DNA from 2 places in the Faecalimicrobium sp. JNUCC 81 genome. Region 2 is predicted to be linked to the other one. Evidence: a T-box and tRNA genes for the amino acid it is inferred to sense, from the RefSeq annotation. Region 2 holds a T-box; the other holds one or more tRNA genes.
The links. A T-box is a leader RNA that pairs with one kind of tRNA and senses whether it is charged. The one in region 2 lies ahead of thrS (threonine--tRNA ligase), so its partner is inferred to be a tRNA-Thr.
Positions count from the first base shown of each region.

Region 1: it encodes a tRNA-Thr, which carries the amino acid that the T-box ahead of thrS (threonine--tRNA ligase) is inferred to sense. The anticodon was not compared.

Region 1 is NZ_CM132203.1:3,107,443-3,119,960, forward strand. It holds gene JNUCC81_RS15445 (conjugated bile salt MFS transporter) at 1-1,180, shown strand, start outside; gene JNUCC81_RS15450 (PaaI family thioesterase) at 1,215-1,721, opposite strand; gene JNUCC81_RS15455 (phosphatase) at 1,792-2,508, opposite strand; gene JNUCC81_RS15460 (30S ribosomal protein S1) at 2,580-3,845, opposite strand; gene sfsA (DNA/RNA nuclease SfsA) at 3,978-4,673, opposite strand; tRNA gene JNUCC81_RS15470 (tRNA-Thr) at 4,917-4,991, opposite strand; tRNA gene JNUCC81_RS15475 (tRNA-Cys) at 5,001-5,074, opposite strand; gene hcp (hydroxylamine reductase) at 5,277-6,995, opposite strand; gene JNUCC81_RS15485 (Crp/Fnr family transcriptional regulator) at 7,118-7,762, shown strand; gene JNUCC81_RS15490 (copper homeostasis protein CutC) at 7,797-8,471, opposite strand; gene JNUCC81_RS15495 (cation diffusion facilitator family transporter) at 8,558-9,433, opposite strand; gene dinB (DNA polymerase IV) at 9,623-10,720, opposite strand; gene JNUCC81_RS15505 (DUF1846 domain-containing protein) at 11,005-12,513, opposite strand.
Region 2 is NZ_CM132203.1:388,738-401,255, forward strand. It holds gene JNUCC81_RS02020 (ABC transporter ATP-binding protein) at 1-279, shown strand, start outside; gene JNUCC81_RS02025 (ABC transporter permease) at 279-1,370, shown strand; gene JNUCC81_RS02030 (ABC transporter permease) at 1,370-2,305, shown strand; gene ytxC (sporulation protein YtxC) at 2,502-3,302, shown strand; gene JNUCC81_RS02040 (DUF445 domain-containing protein) at 3,477-4,079, shown strand; T-box leader at 4,133-4,360, shown strand; gene thrS (threonine--tRNA ligase) at 4,419-6,338, shown strand; gene JNUCC81_RS02050 (ATP-dependent metallopeptidase FtsH/Yme1/Tma family protein) at 6,381-7,781, opposite strand; gene infC (translation initiation factor IF-3) at 8,285-8,764, shown strand; gene rpmI (50S ribosomal protein L35) at 8,792-8,986, shown strand; gene rplT (50S ribosomal protein L20) at 9,041-9,397, shown strand; gene JNUCC81_RS02070 (TrkH family potassium uptake protein) at 9,717-11,051, shown strand; gene JNUCC81_RS02075 (potassium channel family protein) at 11,095-11,766, shown strand; gene JNUCC81_RS02080 (TrmH family RNA methyltransferase) at 11,769-12,518, shown strand, end outside.

The sequences.
Region 1 (12,518 bases), 1.1 Mb from region 2:
TGTTCTTGCTAACTTACAGCCTCAATTTATGCACTATGTTATGGCTGATAAAGCTTTAGGATTTACTACTGCTAGCTTTTCACTTATATTTACAATAGGAACCATTGCATCAGCGTTTGCTTCACCTTTCATAGGTAAATTATTTGATAAATTCAGTTTAAAAACATTATATATAGCTGGAGCTTTCTTAGGATGTGGTAGTTTCGCTGCATACTCTTTATGTAATGCTCCATGGCAATTTTATGCGATTTCTGTTGTAATGCAATTCGGAGCTGCAATAATATCAGCAATAGGGGTTCCTTTGTTAATCAACGCTTGGTTTGATGGCGCTGGTAGAGGTAAAGCTCTAGGTATAGCTATGTGTGGTGGTTCTATAGGTAATATATTCATGCAAGCTACAGTTGTTTATGTTCTAGAAACTTTCGGATATAAAGCTTCTTATTTAGCTTTCGGTCTTACTGGTTTAATAGTAGCAATACCAATAACTTTATTTATGTTAAGATTACCTAAAGATGAATCTGAAATTGTTAAGTCTAAATCAAAAAATAATGATACTAATGCTAATTCTTCTTGGGGATATACTGTTAAAGAAGCTTTAGCTCTTAAAGAATTTAAGTTACTTGGACTTGCATTCTTATTTGTAGGTATATACGTATCTGCTTTATCAGTTCAATACCCAGCATATTTACACCAAAACAATAATATAAGCGTTGGTTTAGTAGGGTCTGTATTTGCTATATGTTCTCTTAGTGGTAATTTACTTGGTGGAACACTATTTGATAAAATTGGTACTACTAAAACACTTATATTCGCTGGATTACTAGTTGCCGGATCTGATTTAGCATTAATATACTCAGTTGATATAACACCTCTTGCATATCTATTTGCTCTACTAAAAGGATTATCAATATTTGCTTATATGATGGGTCCTGCTTTACTTACTGGATCTCTATTTGGAAATAAAGAATATGCAGGTATATTAGGTTTAATCCAATTAATATTCGGTATAGGATTTGCTGCTGGTTCATCTGCTTTCGGATTAATTGTAGACAGCTTAGGATACAGAGTAGCTTGGTTTGTTATTTTAGGAGCTATAATATTAGCTTATAGTTTATTAGTTATGGTATCTATAAAAATGAATAAATTAAACAAATCTAAAAAAGAGCAAGCTGCTGCTTAATATAAAAAAGAAGGTTTTATAAAACCTTCTTTTTTTATATTTCTATATATTCTAAGTCAGATTTTTCTTCAAACCATTCATCATCATTAAAACTATCATCTGCTATTTTATCTATTGGCATTTTCATATACTTACCTGTAGCAGTTACTGCAACTTCTCCGTTTGGGAGAATTATCTCTCCGCTACCTTCAAATAATTTTCTATTCTCTTTAGTTATTCTACCAACTATTTTTATCTCACAGTCTGTTGGAACAGGCTTTTTGTATTTAAGCTCTAATGATACAGTAACACCCCAAATAGTGTCATCACTTATACTTACTGCTCTTCCTATAGTTTCATCAAGTAATGCTGCTGACATACCTCCATGTACTCTACCAGGATAACTTTGATGCCAGTCCTTTGTATTGCATATTGCTACTAGTTCATTACTTTCTAACTCATAAAAAGATGCTTTAAGCCCAAGTTCATTATCTAAACCACATACGATACATCTTTTACTGTTATTTTGTTTTTTAACTACTTTATATTTCAATATCGACACCCACCTATATCTTTTAAGTTTTTTAGTAATTATAAAAAGCGATAAATTTAAATTTATCACTTTATTATAATTAAAAATTAATTTTGAAAAACTCTATTATTTCTTCATCATTATAGTTTATAACTAATTCATTTGGAAAATCTAAATCAGCTATAATTTTTTGAGAATAAGGGAATTTCCCTACATCATAAGATATATGAGCATCACTTCCAAGTACGATTCTTACACCATATTTTTTACAAAGACCAAGCATAATAGTTACATTTTCCCATGCACCTTGTCTAAAAGTATTTGGTTTTAATGATGAATTATTAATTTCTAGTAAAATATTTTTTTCTTTAGCTTTTTTTACTATAGTCTCATAATCAACTTTATATCTATTATCATCTAAATGACCTATTATTTTAACCTTTGGATGATCCATTACTTTTAGTATAGTATTAGTATTTTCTTCTCTCGATCCTGATACTAGACATGGAGTATGTAAACTAGCTATCATATAATCTATATGAGTTAATAAATCATCCTCTACATCTGTATTTCCATTATAATCAATAATATTTGCCTCTACACCTCTAAGTATTTTTACCCCATCTACTTCTCTTGGTATAACATGCATATTGTGAAAATAAAATGGATGAGGTCCCCCCGGCATAGTTGGGGCATGTTCTGAAAGTCCTAAATATTTTAATCCTACCTTTTTAGCTTGAGCTATATTTTCTTGTATTGTACTATAAGCATGTCCACTCACTATAGTATGTGTATGTAAATCAATTAAAGCCTTCATGTATATCACCTCTAAATTATGATTTTAAAAATAAGCCATATTTTTAAAATATGGCTTATTTTTATTTATTATTATAATTTTAAATCTTTGAATTTATCCTTAAATAATTCTCCAAGGCTCCCTAAAGAATCTTCTATTTCTAAGAATTCACTTATATCTTCTTCTGGCTCTCTTGTAGCTTCTTTTATTGATACTAACATTCTTCTGTTCTTTGGATTAAAGTCAAGTACCATAACGTTAACTTCATCACCTACATTAACAACATTAGTAACTTTCATTACTCTTTCTTCACTTAACTCAGATATAGGTAAAAATGCTTCTACACCTTCTCTAATTTGTACAAAAGCACCTTTTTCAATTATTCTAACTACTGTACCTGTAACTATATCATCTAATTCTACTTCCTCTTTTATTAAATTCCATGGATCATTATTTATGTCTTTTAAAGCTAATGCAATTTTTTTAGTTTCAACATCAACATCTAATACATAAACTTCTACTTCTTGACCTTCACTTAACATATCCTCTACAGACTCAACTCTTGTCCAAGATAAGTTATTTAAATGAACTAAACCTTCAAGTCCACCGATATCAACAAATGCTCCATAAGGCATTAGCTTTGTAACTTTACCTTCTCTTTTTTGTCCTACTTCTAAAGAATTAAATAATGCTTCTTTTTCTGCTTTAACTTTAGCTCTGTAAGCTTCTCTATCTGCTTTAGCTTTTGCTTTTGCTTCTTCTCTTTCAGCTTGTACTTTTGCTCTTCTTTCTTCTCTTTCTATATCTAAACGTTCTTGTAACACTTCTCTATGAGAAGCTACTAATCTATTTTTCTTAGTGTCCATTTCTTTTATGTAAACTTCTAAATTAAGACCTACATAGCTAGATGTATCAGTAACAAATTTTGTATCTAATTGAGATATTGGTATGAATAATGATTGTGTATTATATGTAGCAAATACACCTCTTTCAATGTTCTTTTCTACATTTACAGTTATTATTCTATGTTCTTTGTAAGCCTTTTCTAAGCATTCTAAATCTGCTCTTTTATCTAATTGTAATTTAGATAAATGTATTACTCCATCTTTATGATAAACTTTGCTTATTACAGCGCTTATTTCATCTCCTACGTTATATACATCACTAGCATATTGCCCTTTTAAAAGATTTAATTCTTCAGTTGATATAACTCCGTCAAATCCATAGTTTAATTCTAAAACAATACCTTCATTAGTTATTTTAGATATTTTTCCAGTTATAGTTTGTCCAACCTTAACATTACTAAATTCTTGTTCTTGTTGGTCTAATAGTTCTTGCATAGATAAGTTATTCGTCATGATTTTCAATCCTTTCATTATAATTCTTATACATATAAGTATTATACCATTAATATTTCAAATACTTAAATTTTTCTTGTAATATTTTATATCATTGATATTACTTGAATCAAACTTTTGATTCTTTATACTTTACAATATAACCTTTACATCATCCTTTATAATTATTGAATCTTGATTGACTATACAATCGTATGCTAGTACGTCTACACCTTTTGCATTTGCCATATTTAAAGCTTCTGATAACTCTAGATGCATTTTTTTATTAGGTGTAAAATAAAGTACATTCTCCATTTGAACTACAAATATAACATAGCATTTATATCCCTCTTCACTTGCTTTTATAAGTTCATTGATATGCTTTACTCCTCTTTCTGTTTTAGCATCTGGAAACATTACTATATTTTCTTCCTCTAAAGTAGCTCCCTTTATTTCTATAAATACTTTTTTACTTTCAGTTTCTAGATATATATCAAATCTTGAATTTCCATATGTTTTTTCTGTCTTTATTAATTTTATATCTTCATTTAAATTTGGTAATATTATTGATTTATTAACTAAAGCTTCATATACCACTTTATTAGGTACTTGAGAGTCCATATTTATTAATCTATCACCTTTTTGTACAGCTATTAATGAGTATTTTGTTTTTCTATTTGGGTTGTCACTTTCCTCTAAGTATACTGTACAATTTGGAGTAAGTAATTCTCTACATCTTCCAGTATTTTTAACATGTACTTTTTCTATATTGCCGCATATATTACAATAGGCTATAAATCTATTGGGCCTTTCTATAAATTCTGCTTTTATTATATTGTTATATTTCATTTTAACTCCTTTAATTTACCTTTATGTACTATATAATCCCTATATATATTTTTAAATTTATACCTGTTTTATATGATAAGTAATCTACAAATTCCTAATATTTAAAAAGTCTTTTCTTTTATAATATACTCTTTTTTTCTACATATAAGTATTTAAAGTTAAAATTATATTTACTTAATATAACTTTTTTATTTTTTATATATAAAAATAACCTTAATCAACATTGATTAAGGTTATTTTTATTGGAGCTGGTGATAGGAATCGAACCTACAACCTGCTGATTACAAGTCAGCTGCTCTACCGTTGAGCCACACCAGCAAAATTAATTGGAGGCGACACCCAGATTCGAACTGGGGATCAAGGAGTTGCAGTCCACTGCCTTACCACTTGGCTATGTCGCCTTGTTCACTACATTATAATTATATGATTTGTACCACCATTTGGCAACCATTAATTTAAAATATTTTTTATATTAAGTAGTTTCTATATTATATTTAAATCTATATAATTTTATTCATTTATTTACAAACTGTTTTATTTTTATTTATATAATTAAATATAAAAATAGTAGGATAATATATATTATCCTACTATTTAATTATATTATTCTAAGAACATCTTTATATCATCTTCTACAGTGCTTATTCCACCTATTCCAAAGTTTTCAACTAATACTTTAGCTACATTTGGAGATAAAAATGCTGGTAATGTTGGCCCTAAATGAATATTTTTAACTCCTAAGTATAGTAATGATAATAATACTATTACAGCCTTTTGCTCATACCATGCTATATTAAATGCTATTGGAAGCTCATTTATATCTTGTAATTCAAATACTTCCTTAAGCTTTAATGCTATAAGAGCTAATGAGTAAGAATCATTACATTGTCCTGCATCTAGCACTCTTGGTATACCATTTATATCACCTAAAGGTAATTTATTGTATTTATATTTAGCACATCCTGCAGTAAGTATTACTGTATCTTTTGGTAACGCTTTTGCAAAATCAGTGTAGTAATTTCTTGATTTAGCTCTTCCATCACAACCTGCCATAACAAAGAATTTCTTTATAGCACCAGTTTTAACTGCTTCTACAACTTGGTCTGCTAATGCAAATACTTGGTTATGCGCAAACCCACCTATTATTTCTCCTGTTTCTATTTCTGTAGGTGCTTGACATTTTTTAGCATGATCTATTATAACAGAGAAATCTTTATTGTCTTCACTTTCACCTTTTATATGAGTACATCCTACAAATCCAGCAGCCCCAGTAGTGTATAGTCTATCTTTATAGCTATCCTTTGGAGGAACTATACAGTTTGTAGTCATTAATATTGGACCATTAAAGCTTTCAAACTCTTCTTTTTGCTTCCACCATGCATTTCCATAGTTTCCTGCAAAATGAGTATATTTCTTAAATGCTGGATAGTAATGTGCTGGTAACATTTCAGAGTGAGTATATACATCTATTCCAGTTCCTTCAGTTTGATTTAATAATAATTCTAAGTCTTTTAAATCATGTCCTGATACTAATATACCTGGGTTATTTCTAACACCTATATTAACTTTAGTTATTTCTGGATTTCCATAAGTTCCTGTGTTAGCTGAATCAAGTAAAGCCATTCCATCTACTCCAACTTTACCAGTTTCTAAAGTTAAAGCTATTAATTCATCTATAGTTAGGTTATCATCTAGTGTCTTAGCTAAAGCGCTTTGCATAAATGCATTTACTTCTTCATCGTCATATCCTAATGCATTTGCATGTTTCATATAAGCTGACATACCTTTTAATCCATATATTATAAGCTCTCTTAAACTTCTTATATCCTCATCTTTAGTAGCTAACACTCCTACTTTTGTTGATTTTTCATCTAATATTGAATCTATTGAAACTGATTCGCCACTTCCTAATACTGCATTCTTTAATTTAGCTAAAACTCCTACTTTAACATCCATCTCGGCATTTGAAGATGCATTCCATAAAGCAGCTTCTGATAGATTTTCTTTATTATCTAATTTAGATAATAATTCTTCTTTAGTAGATAATGTCATCTTAACTCTATCATAGAATATCGCATCATCGAAGTTTGCATTTGTTATAGTTGTAAATAAGTTTATTGTTATTAAATGGTTTACTTCATGATCAATTAATTTCCCTTCTCCTCTAAGTCTTGTTGTAACCTCTGATAATCCTTTTGTTGTATATATTAATAGGTCTTGCATTCTAGCTAAATCTGGTGATTTTCCACATACCCCAAATTTAGTACATCCTGTGCAACCTGCTGTTTCTTGACACTGAAAACAAAACATTTTATTTTCCATATTTTCATCCTCCATTTTTTAATGTGTATTTTATATACTTATTATAGTTTGAAAGACTATATATTTTCCGTAACCTATGTTACAATATCAAAATATAATAAATTTTTTTAATAGGTGATTTTATGTTTAAAAATAAAACCAGAAATGAGATAATGGATTTTTTTAAAGATTATAATTGTAAAATAGTTAAGTTTTCTAAAAATGATATAATTGCTTTAGAAAGTTCTCCCTGTGAAAAAGTTGGATTAGTTTTAACAGGCAATATTGATATTAAAAGAATTTTAACAAGTAATACTGTAATTCATTTATCTTCATTTGGACCCGGGCGCTTATTTGGAGAAGTAATTGCTTTTTCAGATACAAATCGTTATCCTGCTACAGTTATATCTGCTACTAATAGTGAGATTATGTTTATTGGTAAAAATGATTTTATAAAGTTTTGTACTCACCATCCTGACTTTTTAAGTATGTTCTTAAATGAACTAACTAATAAAATAATTACTCTTAACAAATCAATAGCAGGTTTATCTTTTAGTAGTATTCGCCAAAAATTAACTAACTTTTTGCTTACTGAATTTAATATTCAAAATAGTTTATTTATTGAGCTAAACATGACAAAACAAAAACTATCCGAAATATTAGGAGTTCCTAGACCATCGTTGTCTAGAGAACTTATAAATATGAAAAATTTAGGTCTTATCGACTATTCTAAGGATTTTATTAAAATATTAGATAAAGATGCACTAGAAGAGATATTAATGGAATAAGAGGCATAAACATGCCTCTTATTTAGATACTATATTAATTTTTTATTATTTTTACTAATTCTTTTAGCTTAACTTCATCAATTTTTCCAAATGGATTTTTATCAACTCTTATAGCTGTACCAAAGTGGTAATCTTTAGCATTAGTTTTTTCTTTAATTTCATTAATATTGCTAAAGTTTAATCCTCCACCTAAAAGTATATTTATATTATTTGATTTATACATCATTTTTTTTATTATATCTATATTATCAAGTATGTTTCCTTTTCCTCCAGATGTTAATATATTTGTTATTTGACTATAATTATTTAATATATCTATACTTTTTATACAATTAGTTTCATCTATTGCCTTATGAAAAGTTACATCTAAATTACCACATTCTTTTAATAAAAATTTTAGATTAGGTTCATCTATATTATTGTAATTATCTAATAAACCTAGTACAATTCCATTTGCACCAATATTTTTAACTATTTCAATATCCTTTAGCATTATACTTATATCTTCATTACTATAAACAAAGCTATTTGCATGATGCCTTATCATAACATTTACAGGTATATCTACGCTATTTACAACCGCTTCTATAAGTCCAAAACTAGGTGTTACTCCACCTTCTGTTAATGCACTTACAAGTTCAATTCTATCTGCCCCACAATATTCTATTATTTTAGCATCATCTACTGTCATCCCTATTATCTCTAGCATACATCCTCCTAATACTTTTTCTTTTGTACATTTCTAAACTATATTTAATCTATAAGTATTTTACCATTATCTATATACTAAATAGTTTAATTTTTATTTTTTTTATAAAAAGGTTCTATATGAAGTATTACTTGAGCACTTTCATTTATTCTGTCCTGTATTTTACCTTCTATTTCGTGGGATAGTATATGAGATTTCTCTACGCTTATATCTGGCTCTATCATTACGTGCATATCTATATGAATGTCATTTTCGCTTCCTCTACTTCTTATGTTATGAACTTCTTTCACTTCATTAAATTCCTCTACAACATTTCTTATATCATCTTCCTCTAATATCGCTTGGTCCACCAGCACTCCTGTTGAAGATTTAAATATTTCGTATGCTGAGCAAATTATAAATCCTGAAACTATTAAAGATGCCAATGGATCAATCCATGCTGGTAACCCTAGCTTAACTCCTATCAAAGTTAATAAGACTCCCACAGATACTAATATATCACTTCTTGTATGCAATGAATCAGATATTAATATATAGCTATTTAGTTTTTTACCTATCCTATTTTCATAGGTACATACAAATATATTTATTAAAAGTGTTAAAATTAACACTAGCAAACTTTCTATTGTTATAGATGGTTTTACTACATTTTGAAATCTTGAAATTGCATCAAAAATAATTTTACCTGCCATTGTAACAAGCATAGCCCCTATAAACAAACTTGCCATCACTTCAAATTTTTTATGTCCATATGGATGTTGTTTATCATTTGGTTTTGATGCGATGCTTATTCCTATTATTCCAACTATATTAGATGCACCATCTGAGAATGAGTGAAAACCATCAGCTGTCATACTCGTACTTTTAATAGATAGTCCTATAATAATTTTTAATAAAGATACTGCAAAGTTAGCAAATAAAATAACCCATAGAACTTGCTTTACTTTTTTATAATTATTAATTACCATAAGTTTCCCTCCTAAAAATAATATCCACTTTCCTATAATAATAGATTTCATTTGCATATTATCTAAAAAATCCATGGAAGAGTTTTTAATTAAAACTATCCCATGGACTTAATTCCACTGCCATAAAGGCCCGGCTAAATAATAAATACTGCCTGTTTAGTAAAAGTGACTATATTTTTTACATTAATTTTTTATACTATCTATATATTCAAATATTGTTATATTTGTGCATTCATCTTTTTTATCAATTAAATTTGAAACAGTTACTCCTAGAAGCCTTATTTGCTTATCATTAACTTCTACATTATTGAACAAATTATATACATTTGTTCTAATATCTTCATGATTGGATATGGGGTGTTCTAAACTTAAACTTCTTGTTATCTGAGTAAAATCACTATACTTTATCTTTATAGTTATGGTTTTTCCAAGCTTATCACAATAGTCTAGCCTGTGTGAAACTTCTTCACATATTTCACTTAATATATCTACAACTTCTTCTTCGTCAATACTTAGATTACTTCCTAGTGTAGTTTCTGCTCCTACTGATTTTCTTTCTCTATGAGGCTCTACTGGCCTATTATCAACTCCTCTTGCAAACTGATAAAATATATAACCTCTATTTTTAAATATATTTTCTAATTGATTCAAATCTAGTTTCCTTAAATCATATCCAGTATTTATACCTAGATGTCTAAGTGTTTTTTCAGTTACTTTCCCTACTCCAAAAAATTTATTTATAGGCAGATTATCAAGAAATTCTTGTTTATTTTCATGTGTTATTACTGTTAATCCATTTGGTTTTTTATAGTCAGATGCTAACTTAGCTAAAAATTTATTATAGGAAACCCCTGCTGAAGATGTTAATCCAACTTCTTTTAAAATATCTTCTTTTATTCTCTTTGCAACCTCTGTTGCATATTTTATATTTTTCTTATTATTTGTAACATCTAAATAAGCTTCATCCAATGAAAGTGGCTCTACTAAATCCGTATATCTATAAAATATTTCTCGTATTTGAGCTGATACTTGCTTATATACATGAAATCTTGGTCTTACAAAATAAGCATAAGGACATCTTTTGTATGCTATTTTAGCTGGCATAGCTGAATGAATTCCATAACTTCTCGCCTCATATGAACAGGTTGCTACTACACCTCTACTCTGAGGATTACCTCCAACTATTACAGGCTTACCTCTTAGCTCTTTATTATCTCTTTGTTCAACAGATGCATAAAATGCGTCCATATCTATATGTATTATCTTTCTATTCTCATCCATAATTATCACCTTATTATATATTTTAAGCAACATATCTGGTTTATATGCCATTTTAGCCACATGTTGGTGAACCACTTAAACTACATGATTGAATTTTTTTACTAGTTTAAAAAAATAACTTGCAAAATTTTCAAAAAACCTTTAAAATAGGTATTCCAAGGAACTAAGTTATCTTACGTACTTGTTAACCGTATATTTATATTTATTTTTAAGATTATATAATTTTATATAAGAAAGACCATACTACATCCGTTGTAATATGGTCTTATATTTTCTATTTTTTATTAGTTAGCGTAATAAAGGTTTCTTGATGGATATTCTGGATCACTTGTAACATCTATTCCAAGTTCTCTAAATGTTTGTTCATCATTCTTACTTAATATAGTTGTTGAATGAGCTTGTGCTCCTTTTAACATAGGTAATGTTTCAAGAACTGCATGAGCTGTTGGATTTGTAACTGCACATATACTTAATGTAGTTAAAACCTCTTCACAACTTAACTCTGGTGTTCTACTTGCTAATGTTTTAGTTTTTAAATTTACAATTGGTTCAACAATAGCTGGTGATAATAAATGTATATCATCAGATATATTCGCTAAGTGCTTTATAGCATTTAATATAACTGCTGCACTTGCATTCATTAAGTTTGAGCCTTTACCTGTAAGTATTGTACCATCATTTAATTCTAACGCTACTACTGGACAAGCATTATCTTTACTAGCAGTTTCTTTTAACTTAGCACTGTATTCTCTAGCAGGCTTAACTACACTTCTATCTTCTGGCTTTAATCCTACTTCACTCATTATTAATTGAATAGTATCAAAAGCACCTTTATCAAATTGACCTTTTTTATATTCACAAGCAGTCTTAAAGTATCTTCTTATTATTTCTTGTCTAGAAGCTTCTTTAACTACTTCATCATCTACTATACCAAATCCTACTCTATTAACACCCATATCTGTTGGTGATTGGAATATAGATTCTTTTCCTGTTATTTTTTCTATTATTTTTTTAAGAACTGGGAATAATTCTAAATCTCTGTTATAGTTTACTGACATTTCACCATATTTTTCTAAATGGAATGAATCTATCATGTTAACATCTTTTAAATCAACAGTTGCTGCTTCATAAGCTATATTTACTGGATGCTTAAGTGGTAAATTCCATACTGGGAAAGTTTCAAACTTTGAGTACCCAACACTATTTCCTCTTTTATTTTCATGGTATAACTGACTTAGACAAGTTCCAAGCTTTCCGCTATTTGGTCCTGGAGCTGTTACTACGACTATTGGTTTAGTAGTTTCTATATATGGGTTAGCTCCATATCCTTCATCACTTACTATTGTATCAACATCACTTGGATATCCTTTAGTTGGAGCATGTTTATAAACTTTTATGCCCCTTCTCTCTAATTTATTTATAAATACTGTTGTAGCAGGTTGTCCTTCAAATCTAGTAATTGCTACACTATTTACGTCTAGTTCATAAGATCTTAAATCATCTATTAATCTTAAAACTTCCATATCATAAGTTATTCCGTAATCACCTCTTATTTTATTTCTTTCTATATCTCCTGCATAAACACATATAACAACTTCAACTTTTTCTTTCATGTGTTGTAGTACTTTTATTTTTGCATTCTCATCAAATCCTGGTAAAATTCTTTTAGCATGTAAATCACCTATTAATTTTCCACCGAATTCTAGGTATAACTTGTCAAAATTATTAACTCTTTCTAATATGTACTTAGATTGTTCCTCCAAATACTTTTTGTGATCAAATCCTATTTTCATATTTC
Region 2 (12,518 bases):
GAAGTTTCAAGAGCTGCTACAGGAGAGCCGCAATTATTAATAGCAACTCAACCTACAAGAGGATTAGATGTTGGAGCTATAGAGTTTGTTCATAAATCATTAGTAAAGCAAAGAGATGAAGGAAATGCAGTATTATTAGTATCTTTAGAATTAGATGAAGTTATGAACGTATCTGATAGAATAGCAGTAATATATGAAGGAAAAATAGTAGGAATAGTTGATGCGAAAGATGCAGATGAAAATACATTAGGATTAATGATGGCAGGAGGTGACGAATAATGGGCGATAAAGCAAAAAAGAAAAAAGTCTCTCTAGTAGATAATACTATATTATTCTCTTTAGTATCTATAGTATTAGGATTAATAGTTGGAGCTATAGCTTTAATTATAGCGGGACATAATCCGATAGAAGCTTATGCAGCTATGATAGATGGTATATTTGGAAAACCTAAATTTATAGCATGGACTATAATAAGATCTACACCGCTTATATTAACAGGTTTATCTATTGCATTTGCATTTAAGACGGGACTATTTAATATAGGTGCAGAAGGTCAATTTATAATAGGTTCATTAGTCGCAACTATAGTTGGTGCAGGAGTTCAATTGCCTGCAATAATACATGTACCATTTGTACTTTTAATGGCAGCACTTGGTGGAGCTATTTGGGGTGGATTTGCAGGATGGTTAAAATCTAAATTTGGTATAAATGAAGTTATAGCTACAATAATGCTTAACTGGATAGCTTTCTATCTAAGTAACTTTATGATAAAGACTAGTTGGTTAGCTAGAGAAAATAGTGAAGCATCAATAAATATACATGAAAGTGCTAGTATAGGAATACACTGGTTAAATGGATTAGTAGGACCTGCTACTAAAGTAAACTGGGGTATAGTAATATCTATAGTACTTGTACTAATAATAGCATTTATATTATTTAAAACAACTTTAGGATTCGAATTAAGAGGAGTTGGATTTAATAAATATGGTGCTGAATACGGTGGTATAAATGTTAATAGCTCTATATTAAAATCTATGGCTATAGCAGGTTTACTTGCAGGTGTAGCTGGTGCTATACAAGTTATGGGTGTGTCTCACAACATAACAATACTTGCAGCACAAGAAGGATATGGTTTTGATGGTATAGCTGTTGCACTTATTGCTAACAGTAACCCAATAGGAGTTATATTCTCAGGATTATTATTCGGAGCATTTAAATATGGTGGAACTAAGATGCAATCTATAGGAGCTCCTTCAGAGGTTGTAAATATAGTTATAGGATCAATAGTTTACTTCATAGCTTTAAGTAGTGTCTTAAGAATGTTATATGTAAAAATGAGAGATAAAAAAAATAAAGGGGGTAATGCATAATGGAAGATTTAGCTTTAATTATTAGCACAACTTTAATGTACTCTACACCCCTGATATTTGCAGCATTAGGCGGTGTATTCTCAGAGAATTCTGGTATAGTTAATATCGGAATAGAAGGAATGATGACTATAGGTGCATTTGCAGCTGCAGCAACAGGGTTTTTAGTAGGAAATCCATGGATAGCATTCTTAGTAGGTGGATTAGCAGGTGGATTGTTCGCATTAATCCATGCCTTTGCTACAATAAGTTGTAATGCTGACCACACTATTTCTGGGGTAGCAATAAACTTATTAGCTCCAGGGGTTGCTTTATTTGCATCTAAAATAATGTTTGATGGAGCTACAATGACTCCAACAATACCAATGGAAAATAAAATACCAAGACCGTTAAATGGTTTATTCCCACAAGGTAGCATATTAGATACAATATTCAACTCATATGCAACTGTATTTTTAGCATTTGTATTAGTAGTTGTAGTATGGTATATATTATATAAAACTAAGTTCGGTCTTAGAGTAAGAGCAGTTGGAGAGCATCCAGGTGCAGCAGATACATTAGGTATAAATGTTGCAAAAACAAGATATATGGCTGTTATAATATCTGGTATACTAGCAGGTTTAGGTGGAGCATCAATGAGTTTAGCTGTTGTTTCTTCATTCAGACCTACATTAATATCTGGACAAGGATATATTGCTATGGCAGCAGTAATATTTGGTAAGTGGAGACCACAATGGGCTATGGTAGCGTGTTTATTATTTGGTTTCTCTACAGCTTTATCAGTATTCTTTGGAAACCCAGAGTTACCATTTAGTATAAATGAAAACTTATTATCAATGATACCTTATATAGTGACATTAGTAGTATTAGTATTATTTGTTAAGAGTTCTAAGGCTCCGGCAGCTTTAGGTAGCTCATATAAAAAGGGTGAAAGATAATAAAAAAATGATAGCTAAGCTATCATTTTTTTATGCCTAAATTTCTATTATTATGAAGAAATTTGAGTGAAGAGAATTCTTCATAATATGAATTAAAAAAAGAAATATAGAAATAATAAAATCTATAGGATATAACAAGTTTAAAATATATCTATACATCCATGGTTCCTCTTATAATGAGAAAGGAGCGATAGTTTTGACAGAAAAAGATATACATTTAAGTTTACCTAAAGAAGATCAAATATCTGTAATGAAATTTTTAAATAATAATAATTTTGAAAAGGAATTAAGATATGACGGTGAGCTTATAGAAATATTACTGAGAATAGACAATAAAGGTATCAAGGATAACAAAGAAATAGCTGAAGAAATAACAAATCTAATAATAGATGTAATTAAGGATAATATACTAAAAGAATATATATATAAGCAATATAGTGAAATATATACTGATGATAAAGATGGTATTTATTTAAAGTCTATAGAATTATTTAATCAAAAAGAGATGATTATCAAAAATTCTATAAATACAAAGGTTTATAACTACATATTAAGCAACAACTATATAAACATAGATGGATTTGTAAAATTTAGAATGAAAGAATTTACTAAATACCTATCAGCTATAGGGGATGCAGCACTAGAGGAATATCTTATAAAAAAGGATCAAGATGAATTTATAAATGTACTAAAATATTTTATAGATATCCAAGAGGAAAAAATGGATTTACTTAGAGTACATATTATGAATGATAATTCCTTTATTCTATATGATAAACATGGAAATAAAATAGATAGTATTGATGACGAAGAAATTATAAATATGGCAATAAAAGAAAACTTAAACTATGAAGATTTTCTTATAAGTACACTATTAACGTTATGTCCTAAAAAAATAGAAATCTTAGATATATTAAATAATAACTCGTCAAAAGAAATAATAAACACTATATCATCTATTTTTGACAATAGAGTAAGCGTAATTTATCAAAATTAAAATTTAAGGGAATTTTGTGTAACAAATAGGTCTAATTATCATAGGTTATTATATACAAGAAATTCAATTTATTGTTTGTTAACTTAAAAAACTACTTTTTTAATTATTAAGTAAGATTTATAATAGTATATAACTTAAAAACTTACTAATAAGATAGACTAAGGAGAACTTACAATGAACAATATTTTGAAAATACTAGTATTAGCAAGTATTGGTGGACTAATTGGATATATAACTAACATAATAGCTATAAAACTGATATTTAGGCCAATAAAACCTATTAAAATACCTTTAATAAATAAAGAAATAATAGGGTTGATTCCAAAAAGAAAAGCAGAGATAGCAGCTAACATAGGAATGGTAATAGAAGAAGAATTTCTTTCTTTAGAAGATATTTTAGATAATATTATTACAGAAGAAGATAAACAAAATGTTGTAGAATATATAAAAATTAAAGTTAAGCTTATAATAAATGAGAAAATGTCTCTAGCTCCAAGCTCTATAAAAAATCTTATCCAAGGATATATTGTAGATATTGTAGAGGTAGAAATAAAAAATAGTATTGATGATTTAAGCAAAGATTTAATAATTAAAGCAAATGAGCGTATAAATATTCAAAAAATGGTAGAAAATAAAATTACAGAATTAGATTTATATGAATTGGAAGATATAATACTTAAAATTGCTCAGAAAGAGTTAAAGCATATAGAGGTATTAGGATTAGTACTAGGATTCTTGATAGGAATCATACAAGGAATTATAATTATATTTATCTAATTATTATTCTTGCTACAGATATAACTATCTGATATAATGATACTAAATTAAAAATAAGTGCTATGAAAAGGAAGAGTAAAACAGAAACAATTTTCAGAGATAATGGGTCACCGGCTGAAAGCCCGTTTAAATATGACTATTTGAAAACTACCTTGGAGCAGAATTTATTAGCATATTTTATATATGTGAAAGTATTCGGTTGACTACCTTATAGTCATCAAGAGGGTCCTACATTTGTAGACCAACTTGGGTGGAACCGCGAATTAATACTCGTCCCAAAATATATTTTGGGACGAGTTTTTTATTTTATAAAAAAAATTAAATTGAGGAGGAAAAGCAATGATAAAAGTTACTTTAAAAGATGGATCAGTAAGAGAATTTGAAAATGAAGTTTCTGTTATGGATATAGCGAAGTCTATAAGTGAAGGTTTAGCTAGAGCTATAGTTGCAGCATCAGTAAATGGTAAAGTGGTAGGATTAAATCACATAGTTAAAGAAGATTGTGAATTAAACTTATTTAAATTTGATGATGTAGAAGGGAAAGATGTATTTAGACATACATCAGCTCATATACTAGCACAAGCTATAAAGAGATTATACCCAGATGCTAAATTTGCTATAGGGCCAACTGTAGAAAATGGATTCTACTACGATATAGACCTAGAGCATAGATTAACAAATGAAGATTTAGAAAAATTAGAAAAAGAAATGAAGAAGATAGCTAAAGAAGATATAGCTGTTGAAAGATACGAATTACCAAGAGAAGAAGCTTTAGCTTGGGCTAAGGAAAATGAGGAAATATACAAAGTTGAACTTATAGAAGAATTACCAGAAGGAGAAATAATATCTTTCTATAAGCAAGGGGATTTCACAGATTTATGCAGGGGACCACATTTACCTTCAACTAAAAAAGTTAAGGCAGTTAAGTTATTAAGTGTAGCAGGTGCTTACTGGCGTGGAGACGAAAAGAACAAAATGCTTCAAAGAATATATGGTATAACTTTTGAAAAGAACAAAGATTTAGAAGAATACCTACACATGCTTGAAGAAGCTAAAAAGAGAGACCATAGAAAGTTAGGTAAAGAATTAGATTTATTCTTTATACCAGAAGAAGGGCCAGGATTCCCATTATTCTTACCAAAAGGTATGGAACTGAAAAATGAATTATTAAAATTCTGGAGAGAAATCCACAGAGAAGATGGGTATAGTGAAATCGAAACTCCAATAATATTAAATAGAAAGTTATGGGAAACTTCAGGACATTGGTATCACTACAAAGAGAATATGTACACAGTTCAAATAGATGAACAAGACTTTGCTATAAAGCCAATGAACTGCCCAGGTTCAATGTTATTCTACAACTTTAAACCACATTCATATAGAGATTTCCCTATGAAAATAGCTGAGTTAGGTAGAGTTCATAGACATGAATTATCTGGTGCACTACATGGACTTATGAGAGTTAGAGCTTTTACTCAAGATGATGCACATATATTCATGTTACCAGAACAAATTAAAGACCAAATAAAAGGTGTTGTAAAATTAATAGATACTGTATATAAAACTTTCGGATTTGAATATCACTTAGAATTATCAACTAGACCAGAAGATTCAATGGGATCTGATGAAGAGTGGGAAGCAGCTGAAAATGGTTTAAGAGAAGCTTTAGAAGAACTTAATTTACCATACAAGTTAAATGAAGGTGATGGAGCATTCTACGGACCTAAAATAGATTTCCACTTAAGAGACTGCTTAGGTAGAACTTGGCAATGTGGTACTATTCAATTAGATATGCAATTACCTCAAAGATTTGATATCACTTATATAGGTCAAGATGGTGAAAAGCATAGACCAGTAATGATACACAGAGTTGCATTCGGTAGTATAGAAAGATTCATAGGAATATTAATAGAACATTATGCTGGTAAATTCCCAGTATGGTTAGCTCCAACTCAAGTTAGAATACTTCCTATATCTGATAAATACAATGATTATGCTAATGAAGTTAAAAAAGCTTTATTTGCTAAAGGTATAAGAGTTGAAATAGATGATAGAGCAGAAAAGACTGGATTTAAAATAAGAGAAGCACAACTTCAAAAAATACCATATATGGTAATAGTAGGAGAAAAAGAAGCTGCTGATAAGACTATATCTGTAAGAAGTAGAGATAAAGGTGAAATAGGAAGTCTTGACTTAAATGAATTCATGGCTACTGTTTTACAAGAAGTTGAAGAAAGAACTAATGTAATACAAGCATAATATTAAATAAAAAAAACCTTAGATATAAATCTAAGGTTTTTTTTAACACATTTCTTTTCTTATTAAAGATTTTAATTCATCATGAGTCATAGTTTCTTTTTCGAATAAATGTTTTGAAACTATATGCAAGTCATTTATGTTATCTCTTAATAATTCTAACGTTTCATCATAACATTTTTGAACTATATCATTAGCTTCTTTTTGTATTTGACCTGATAAGAAAGTTTTATCGTTTCCATCAATAGTCATAAAGCCTAATTTACTCATTCCATATTCACAAACCATTTGATGAGCTATATCAGTAACTTTCTTTAAGTCGTCTTTAGCGCCAGTTGATTTGTGGTTAAATATTAATTCTTCAGATGCTTTACCAGCAAGTAAAATCTTCATTTTCCCTGTTAACTCTTCTGTAGTGTAAATATATCTATCCTCATCAGGAAGTTGAAGAACATACCCTAAAGCTTGACCTCTAGGAATTATAGATATTTTTTGTATAGGACAAAGACCTACTAAATCACTGACAAGGGCATGACCAGCTTCATGATAAGAAACTATTTCTTTTTCCTTTTCTATCAATTTAGAATTTTTAGATTCAAGCCCTGCAATAACTCTTTCTATTGCCTTATCAAAATGGATAGAAGTAATAACATTACTACTTTCTCTAACTGCAAATATGGCAGCTTCATTAGCTATATTTGAAAGATGAGCTCCATTAAATCCATGAGTCTTTTTAGCTAAAAGTTCAAGGTCAACACTAGGGTCTAGTGGTTTATTATTTGTGTGAACTTTCAATATTTCAAATCTAGTATTATAATTAGGCGAACCAATGTGTATATGTCTGTCAAATCTTCCAGGTCTAAGTAATGCTTCATCAAGTAAATCAAGTCTGTTTGTTGCACCTATTATTATTACATTTGAGTCTTTTACGAAACCATCCATTTCTACTAATAGTTGGTTTAAAGTTTGGTCTTTTTCATTATTACTTTCTAAATGTCTTTTTGCTCCTATAGCATCAACTTCGTCTATAAATATTATACTTGGAGCTTCTTTTCTAGCTTTTTCAAATAATGTTCTAACACGCTTTGCTCCTACACCAACGTATTTCTCAACGAATTCGGATCCAGTAACATTAAAGAAAGAGGCATTAGTTTCTCCAGCAACCGCTGATGCAAGAAGAGTTTTTCCTGTACCAGGAGGACCATAAAAAAGAACCCCTTTAGGAATTTTTGCTCCCATTTTCTTGTACTTATCTGGAGATTTCATAAAGTCAACTATCTCAAAAAGCTCTTCTTTTATTTCTTCTAAACCTGCAACATCACAAAATGTAGTTTTAGGTTTAGTGGAATTAGAATCATCTTGTGGATTTTCTTTTTCCATTTTAGTCTGAGCAAATACAGGTACTGGTTTATTAACTTTTTTAAAAAAATTGTCCAACATTTTCATAGCCATACACCTCAATAATAAAATTGTTAATTTATTTTATATTTTCCAAAGTTACTAATATTTATTATTAATTATTATTAAAATTTTTATAAATAATTTACACTATGTAACATTATAGAGTATAACCAGAATTTAGATAAATAATTACATATAGTTAAATTTTGAAAATATATATAAGAATATATTAATGAATAAAAAATCAAAGTAATTAAACTGAGAAAAATGTAAAAAAATCTAAAAAAAAAATAAAAATATACTTGCATTTAATACAAGAAAGTGATATATTAAATAGAGTAATAATTAAAAACGAAGAAGAAGTCCGCTTCTCACCTTACGATGTAAGTTGTTGGGTAAATATAAGTTGAGTTTTTATACATTTAGTATAAAACTTGTTTTAATGTGTTAACTTATATAGCGGATGATTTATATCATTCGCTTTTTATTTTATATAAAAAACTTGGAGGTGTACTACTATTAGCAAAGAATTATCAATCAATGAAGAAATAAGAGATAAAGAAGTAAGACTTTTATCTGAAACTGGAGAGCAACTTGGAATAGTATCAATTAAAGAAGCTCAAGCAATGGCTAACAGTAAAAACTTAGACTTAGTACAAATATCACCTAATGCTAATCCATCTGTATGTAAACTTATGGATTATGGTAAATATAAATATGAACAATCTAGAAAAGAAAAAGAAGCTAGAAAAAATCAAAAGACTATAACTGTAAAAGAAGTAAGACTTAGACCAGGTATAGAAGAAAATGATTTAAATACTAAAGCTAACAATGCTATAAAGTTCCTTAAAAAAGGTGACAAAGTTAAGGTAGAGCTTAGATTTAGAGGTAGAGAATTAGGACATAAAGATATTGGAAAAGCAGTAATGCTTAAATTCATAGATATAGTAAAAGAGTTTGGAGAACCAGCTAAGGCCCCTAAATTTGAGGGTAATAACATGGTTGTAATCATAGATCCAAAAAAATAGATGATTAACTGAGAGGAGGAAATTAACATGCCTAAAATGAAAACTCATAGAGGTGCTGCTAAAAGATTCAAGAAAACTGGAAGTGGAAAATTAAAGAGAGCTAAGGCTTTCAGAAGACATATACTAACTAAGAAGGCTGCTAAAACTAAGATGCAATTAAGAAAGTCAGGATTAGTTAGTGAAGGTGATGCTAGAAGAATAGCGCAATTATTACCATACTAAAAAACGGATTAAATATAAAAACATTAAAAGAGGAAAACAAAGGAGGTCATAACGATGGCAAGAGTTAAAAAAGCTATGAACGCTCGTAAGAAACATAAAAAAGTGTTAAAACTTGCAAAAGGATTTAGAGGATCTAGAAGTAAATTATTTAGACCGGCTAATGCATTCGTAATGAAGGCGTTAAAGAACGCATATATAGGAAGAAAGTTAAAGAAGAGAGACTTCAGAAGACTTTGGATACAAAGAATAAATGCTGGAACTAGAGCTCATGGATTATCATACTCAAGATTCATGAACGGATTAAAATTAGCTGGAATAGAAGTTAACAGAAAAATGTTAGCTGAAATGGCTATACATGATGAGCAAGGATTTGCTAAATTAGTAGAAGTTGCTAAATCAAAATTAGCTTAATATAAACGATAAAAAGCTGTAGCTCAAATGAGCTATGGCTTTTTTTAGTTTTATAATATATTTATTACAATAATAAATATTTATACTGTAAAAAGGGTTATTATATAAATATATCTTATAATTTTTAATAAATTATGATATATATTTATATAATAATTTATGCTGTTGTTTTTAAATAAAAATTGGAATATAATAGAGTAATAATTCAAAGCCTTGTATACAAAAAAATGAAAAATAAAATTAATAACTATAATCTATAAAGGAGGACTACGTTAAAGTGAAGGCTATACTCAATAAAATTGCCGCCTATATATATAAAATGCAACCTACTCAAATAATGGTAGCAGGATTTGCATCAATTATATTAATAGGCGGATTATTATTAAATTTACCTATATCATCAAGAAGTGGTGAGAGTATAGGTTTATTAAATGCTTTATTTACAGCTACTTCTGCAGTATGCGTTACGGGATTAATTGCTGTTGATACTGCTACATATTGGAGTGGTTTTGGGCAAGTAGTAATAATAGGACTAATACAGGTTGGCGGTCTTGGATTTATGACTGCAACGACAATGTTTGCTTTACTAATGAAAAAAAGAATAAATTTAAAAGAACGACTTTTAATCCAAGAATCATTAAATCAAATAGATTTATCAGGATTAGTTAAATTGACGAGATATATAATACTTATAACATTCCTTATAGAAGGTATAGGCGCTATATTATTATCAACAGTATTTATACCTCAATTTGGGCTTGCGATAGGTATTTGGTATAGTATATTCCATGCAATATCAGCATTTTGTAATGCTGGATTTGATTTAATGGGATCTGTTAGTGGTCAGTTTTCATCATTAACATCTTATGTTAATAACTTTACAGTTACTATTACGATATCATTACTTATAATACTAGGCGGGTTAGGATTCCCAGTAATTTTAGATATTATAAGAAATAAAAAAATATCTAAATTGAATTTACATTCTAAGATAGTATTAATTACAACATGTATACTTATAGTTTTAGGAATGGTATCTGTATTTTTCTTAGAGTTTAACAACCCAGATACATTAGGAGAATTAGGCTCAGGAGGAAAAGTACTAGCAGCATTTTTCCAATCTGTAACCTTAAGAACTGCAGGATTTAATACAGTAGATTTAACCCTACTTCACCAAGGAAGTATATTTATAATGATTATATTAATGTTTATAGGGGCTGCTCCAGCATCAACGGGAGGTGGTATAAAAATTACTACTCTAGCTACATTAATACTTACAGTAAGAAGTTTCATACGTGGAAAAGCAGATATAGAAGTACTAGGAAGAAGAATATCAGATTCTACAGTAAGAAAATCATTAGGAATATTTTTTATAGGAATATCAGTAGTAGTATCTGGAACATTACTTATATCTATAACTGATCCACAATTTAGTTTAGTTGAAGCTGGATTTGAGGTTGTATCAGCATTTGCAACAGTCGGATTAAGTATAGGTGGAAGTCCAAGTTTAAGTGGGATAGGAAAGATTTTAATAATGTTATTTATGTTTATGGGAAGAGTCGGGTCTTTAACTATATTCATGGCGATAATCTCAAGAGGAACAAGAAAGAGTCCTCCAATAAGATATCCAGAAGGAAAAATAATAGTAGGTTAAAATATATTAATATAATTAATTTTGTACTGAGAGGAAGAATATTATGAAACAATATATAGTTATTGGTTGTGGAAGATTTGGTGCTTCGGTTGCTACAACTATGCACTTATTAGGTCATCAAGTTATGGCTATAGATAAAGGTGAAGAAGTAATTCAAAACATAGCAGATAAAGTTACTCATGCAGCTATAGTAGATGTTACAGATGAGCAATCATTAAGATCATTAGGACTTGGAAACTTTGATGTGGCAATAATTGCAATAGGGTCAGATATAAGAGCATCTATAATGGCTACTCTTATAGCTAAAGAAATGGGTGTATCTCAAATAGTATGTAAAGCTAAAGATGAATTACAAGCTAAAGTTTTATATAAAATAGGTGCAGATAGAGTGGTATTCCCAGAAAGAGATATGGGAGTAAGAGTTGCACATAATCTAGTATCCGATAATATATTAGATCATATAGAATTAGATCCAGAATACTCAATAGTTGAAATTGTTACACCAACTAGCTGGGTAGGAAAAACTTTAATAGAGTTAGAATTAAGAGCTAGATATGAAATAACTGTACTTGCTATAAAGTGTGGGAAAAACATAAATGTTACACCTTCACCAGATGAGGAACTTAGATTAGGTAGTATATTAGTTGTAATAGGTCAAAATAATAAAATAAGTAGCATAGCATCAGAAAATAATGATTTAATTAGGAGAAAATAGCCATGGCTATAATGATAACAGCAAAAGATAATGATAAAGTTAAATACACTAAATCATTATTAAAGTCAAAAAATAGAAATAAAGAATATAAATTTATAATAGAAGGATATAGAATACTAACTTTAGCAATAGATTGTAGTGCTGATTTAGATTATGTATTTATAAATGAAGATTTTGAAAATAAAGAAGAGCATGTAAAGTTTTTAGATATACTTAAAGATAAAAAGATAAAAACATATAAGACTACAAATAAAATATTCAATGAATTAGTAGATACGGAAAGTACTCAAGGTATACTAGGTGTTGTTAAATTTAAACCTAGGGATATAGAAATGAGTCTAAAGGATGAAAATAGATTTGTATTAATATTAGATAGAATACAAGATCCAGGAAATATGGGAACTATAATAAGAACCGCAGATGCAGCTGGAGTTGATGCTATAATAGCATTAAAAGGTTGTGTAGACATATATAACCCAAAGGTTATAAGATCAACAATGGGATCTATATTTGATATGAATATAATTCATGCAAGTCAGGATGAAGCGGTAAGATTACTTAAACTAAAGAATTTTGATATAGTATCTAGTTATTTAGATACAAATAACTTCTACAATGAGGTAGAATATAATTATAAAGTCGCTTTAGTTATAGGAAATGAAGCTAATGGAATAAATGATGAATTAGTATCGAATTCAGATGTATTGGTTAAAATACCTATATATGGGAAGGCAGAATCATTAAATGCTGCT